DNA from 2 places in the Rhizobium etli CFN 42 genome. Region 1 is predicted to be linked to the other one. Evidence: riboswitches for the same ligand, from Rfam matches in the RefSeq annotation. Region 1 holds a riboswitch; the other holds the start of a gene.
The links. A riboswitch is a leader RNA that binds a small molecule or an ion and turns the genes downstream of it on or off. The one in region 1 is predicted to bind FMN.
Positions count from the first base shown of each region.

Region 2: another riboswitch for FMN. It lies ahead of RHE_RS08140 (DMT family transporter); the one in region 1 lies ahead of RHE_RS13755 (6,7-dimethyl-8-ribityllumazine synthase).

Region 1 is NC_007761.1:2,798,377-2,800,763, reverse strand. Features, by position in the region: gene RHE_RS13760 (VOC family protein) at 1-193, opposite strand, end outside; gene RHE_RS13755 (6,7-dimethyl-8-ribityllumazine synthase) at 341-775, opposite strand; FMN riboswitch at 855-997, opposite strand; gene RHE_RS13750 (SRPBCC family protein) at 1,517-1,963, shown strand; gene RHE_RS13745 (GCG_CRPN prefix-to-repeats domain-containing protein) at 2,137-2,387, shown strand, end outside.
Region 2 is NC_007761.1:1,673,791-1,676,177, reverse strand. Features, by position in the region: gene RHE_RS08145 (esterase-like activity of phytase family protein) at 1-254, opposite strand, end outside; partial or broken gene RHE_RS08140 (DMT family transporter) at 348-1,257, opposite strand; FMN riboswitch at 1,340-1,491, opposite strand; gene hupB (DNA-binding protein HupB) at 1,609-1,884, opposite strand; gene lon (endopeptidase La) at 2,091-2,387, opposite strand, start outside.

The DNA of each region.
Region 1 (2,387 bases):
GTGGGGTGAACTGGATCACGCGGAAATCGGCATCATTGGCGAAATCGGCGTCGAGCCTCCAGCCAAGGCTCTCGTAAAAACGTTTGGCGCGGTCGACGTCGGAAACGGGAATGACGACCACTTCGAGCTTGGTGTCGACCGGTCGTGTTTTCATGGATTCGGTGGTGGGTTCACTGCGCATTGCATTGCTCATCTTCAGCTCCCTTGAGGTTTGGATGCATTAAGAATGGCGATACATGTCGCGGTCGAGTGGACCACAGCGCGGGTGGGGCGTCGAATCAATTCTTCTGTCGATGTGGAGAAGACGGCGGGCCCATCCCGCCGTCTGTTGCGCTAGCTTCTAGGCCGCAAGGGCGGCGCGCGTTTTCCCGATCATCAGAGCGGCGCGCGCAGCCTCGCGGCCCTTTTCGACGAAATGGGCGCGGTAGATCTGCGTGTGATGCTCGGTTTCCTGATAGTGATGCGGCGTCAGCGAGACCGACAGCACCGGCACGCCGGTATCCATGCCGGCGCGCATCAGGCCGTCGACCACTGCCTGGGCGACAAATTCGTGGCGATAGATCCCGCCATCGACGACGAAGGCAGCGGCGATCACAGCGGCATAACGGCCGGTGGCGGCAAGATCGCGCGACAGGAGCGGCATTTCGAAAGCGCCCGGAACATCGAACACGTCGATCTGCTCGGCGGGAACAAGCTGTTGGAAGCCTTCAAGCGCACGGTCGACGATATCGGCGTGCCAGCCGGCTTTGACGAAGGCATAACGGGTGGGTGTCATGGTAATCTCCTTTGGCGTACAGACACATCACCCAAGGCGATCACGAGCATCCGAAGCCAGCCCGGAGGGCAGCAGCAGCGCACGTTCTCTTTCATCCGGACTATGACCGTCGGCTCAGGCATCTCACCTGATCTGCTGACCCTTCCGAGGAAGGCGCTCGCGGGCTCGCAATCGAAACTGCATACCGCCGGTAGGGACTTTCACCCCGCCCTGAGAACGGCGCGGACAATAGGGGCAAGGCGGCGGGCTGGCAATAGGGGAATGGATTGGTCGTGGTGCGGGCAGCTGCGGCGAGGTGTTACCGACACTCAAGAGGCGCTTACCACAGGGAGGTTGCGAATGCTGCGCGTTGCTTCAAACTCCCTCATCCCTGTGCTTGTCACAGGGATCCAGCGCACCCAAGTCTCCGGGCGCGGGAGAGTCACTCACGGCGCGGACGCGCCGTGGCTGGATTCCTGTGACAGGCACAGGAATGAGGAGGAGAGATGTGCCCTAGCAGGCTCCGAAGAGAGCGAGGTGGGAGCATCAATCCCAGTGAATGCAGGATGCAGCGCTGGAGAGAGTCCTTGGAGGCTTCGGCCCGCGCGCTTCGGGATGAGCGAGGTTGGAGGTAGCCGCCCGCCCCTTGCTGGACGCATCTTCAAGCCTACATGCTGCCATTGCGGGCACCCACGTCAATATAGCCTGATACGATAGCATGATACGCCGTTCCGAGACGGGGCGGCAACCATGGAGAAAGCGATGCCAGAGTCTTTCGTCGTGCGCCGCGAGGCGCATCTTGCGGCGCCGCCGGCGGCGGTGTTTGCGCTGATGACCGATCCGGAGAAGATCCTGCGCTGGATGGGGACGGAGGCCGAGGTCGAGCCGGAGCCCGGCGGGCTCTATCTCGTCAACGTCACCGGCGCCCGCTTTGCGCGCGGCTCGTTTCGCGAGGTGGTGCCGGTGCATCGGCTTGCCTACAGCTTCGGCTGGGATGGGAGCGAGGTGGTGCCGCCGGGATCGAGTCTGGTCGAGATCGACCTGATCGAGCAGGGAGGCGGGACGCTTTTGCGGCTCACCCATAGCGGCCTCCCAAGTGCGGAGCAGTGCGCCGGCCATGAGGAAGGCTGGGCGCATTACCTCGGACGGCTCACCGAGGTCGCCGCCGGGCGAGACCCCGGTCCAGATCCATTTTACGGCAGGCGATGAACGGCTTTCGGCAGGCGGCGGGACGCTCCTCAAGCGCTTGACGCTGCGGGAAGAACGGTCCGCCGGCGGTCGAAAAGTGCTGCTTTTTCGCCCGCAAACATGAACGTGCAATTCATCTCCAGTTCAATTTGGCGGTCCTAAGGTGATTGCGGCTGGATGAAATGGAGTTTTCGATGAAGGCACTTTCTATCGCGGCTGCCTTGCTCGCTGGCAGCCTCTCGATCGGTACGGCTCAGGCGATGCCGATCGGGGCAATCAAGGTTGAGAGCACTGTCACAAAGGTCGACTACGCCTGTGGTCGCGGCTGGCACCTGACCCGCTGGGGCGAATGCCGTCGCAACTGGCGCCGCCCGCCGCCTGTGGCTTTCTATGGCGGTCCGCCCCGCTGGGGCTGGGAACGGCGTCATCGCGATTGGGATGGCCC
Region 2 (2,387 bases), 1.1 Mb from region 1:
GGGGCCTTGGCGTCGGTGATGTCGATGAAGCCGATCGCACCGAGCGGGCTGTCGCTATAGATCAGGGTGTTGCCGTCGTCGGTCGCGGTGATGATTTCTGCGGATGTCTGCGACAGCTTGTCCTTGTCACCAGGCAGGTTCTCAGCGACCGGGAAAGAGGCGATGCGGTTGAAAACCGGCTCGGCCGCAGCCGGGACGGCGACGGATGCGAGAAGCACGGCAGCGAGTGCTGCCTTGCGGGATGAAATTGTCATGAAACCCCCAATGTCGAACGATCGAACAGAGGGGTTTTGCGGGACTGCCATGACAGAGACATGACAGCCCGCAAGATTATCAGAGGGTCGGCGTCAGGCCGCCTGTTTTTCCCGACGCATCTCATTCCTCATGAGGAAGAGCGACGCGGAAAGAATGAGTGCAGCGCCGAACCACAGATAGCCGGCAGGCGCATAACCAAAGAACAGCCAGCCGGCGAGCACGTTGAGCGGTAGCTTCAGATCATCGAACGGCTGGACATAGGCGGCGTCGGCGCTGGCATAGGCTAGGGTTCAGCAGATATTGCGCCACGACCGTCAGGAGGCCTGCCAGAAAGAAGAGCGCGAGGGCCGCGCCTGTCGGCACGGCGAAGCCCGCCACAAGCGCCAGACCGCCGTTGATCGGCGTCAGCAGCACCAACAGCCAGACGGTGATGGTCTCTGGCCTCTCGATACCGGTCAGGCTCTTGGTGACAAGCGAGGAGGAACCCCAGAGCAGCGCCGAGAGCACTGGCAGAAGCGCCGCCCAGGTGAAGCTGTCCGACCATGGCTGGAGGATGATCATCGCGCCGGCAAAGCCGACACCCGTCGCTGCCCAGCGGGCCGGGCCGACGCGCTCACCGAGGAACAGGCGGGCGCCGAGAATGATGAAGAAGGGTGAGGTCATGACCAGCGCGATCGCTTGCCAGATCGGCACTGAGGCAAGACCGGAAACCCAGGCCTCGACACCAAGCGCGGCAAAGACGACGCGCACGACGTGCCGCCAGGGATAGTCCGTACGCATAGCCGCAAGGCCTGATTTGCGCAGAAAGGGCAAGGAGAAGAGGAGGGCGAAGGCATATTGCCAGAAGGCTGCTGAGGCTGGCGGAAAGGCGAGCTTCATGGTCAGCCATTGGGTGACGATGTTGAGCAGCGAGAAGGCGACACCTCCAAGCACCATGAAAACGGCGCCGGCAATGGCGCGAGATTGCGAGACTGCAAGGGAATTCTGATTCATGTCTTCCATCCAGAACAGGGACCAACATAAATCAGGACGCATGAGGCGACGGCGCGCAGACGCCGGCAGTCCCCTGCCCGCTCGCGGCCATGCTCATTCTCTTTCATCCGGACTATACCGTCGGCTCCGGAATCGCACCGGATCTGCTGACCCCTCTCCGGGCGAAGCTTGAGAAGGCGCTCGCGGGCTCGGGCCGCAGCCCTTACCGCCGGTGGGGACTTTCACCCCGCCCTGAGAACAGCATCGTTCGTAAAACAATGCGCAGCATGCAGCAAGGGCAAAACAAAAAGGGGTCCGGCAGTGCCGAACCCCTCGAAATCCTGCTCAGCCGTTCTCGTTTACGGCCGGCGGACGATCAAATCAGCCGTTGACGGCGTCCTTCAGGCCCTTGCCGGGCGTGAACTTCGGCACGTTGCGAGCCGGGATATCGACTTCAGCGCCGGTCGACGGGTTACGGCCCTTCGTTGCAGCGCGATGAGAAACGGTGAAGCTGCCGAAACCAGCGAGGCGGATGTCGCCCTTGTTCTTGAGTTCGGCCTGGACAACGTCGAAAACCGCGTCAACAGCGGAAGCCGCGTCAGACTTCGTCAGTCCTGCCTTTTCGGCCACTGCGGACACGAGTTCATTCTTGTTCATGTTTCCACCCCTTTCTAAATGGTATGAAACGACTCAAATCTAAGCTAGGCGCAGAATAGGTTTCATCAGGCCCGCCGGGAACCCAAAAGCCCTGCAAATCAAGGAAAAGCAAGCGTCTCCATGACGTTTTCACAAAAAAGGCTGGCGTTTCCGCCAGCCTTTTCGCGTCTTTTGCGCCAAATGGGCATAAATGTGGCAAATGCCACTCAATGCGCTATGGCCGCGCCCGTGTCATCAAGGCCTTCGACCGAGGTAATGACGGGCGTTTCCACCGTGCCATCCCACTCGATCGGCTCCGGCCGGCGGATCAGAGCGTGCTTGATCACCTCGCCCATACGGGAGACCGGGATGATCTCCATGCTGTTCTTCACGTTGTCCGGAATCTCCGCCAGATCCTTGGCGTTCTCCTCCGGAATCAGCACCTTCTTGATGCCGCCGCGAAGCGCTGCGAGCAGTTTTTCCTTGAGACCACCGATCGGCAGCACACGGCCGCGAAGGGTGAT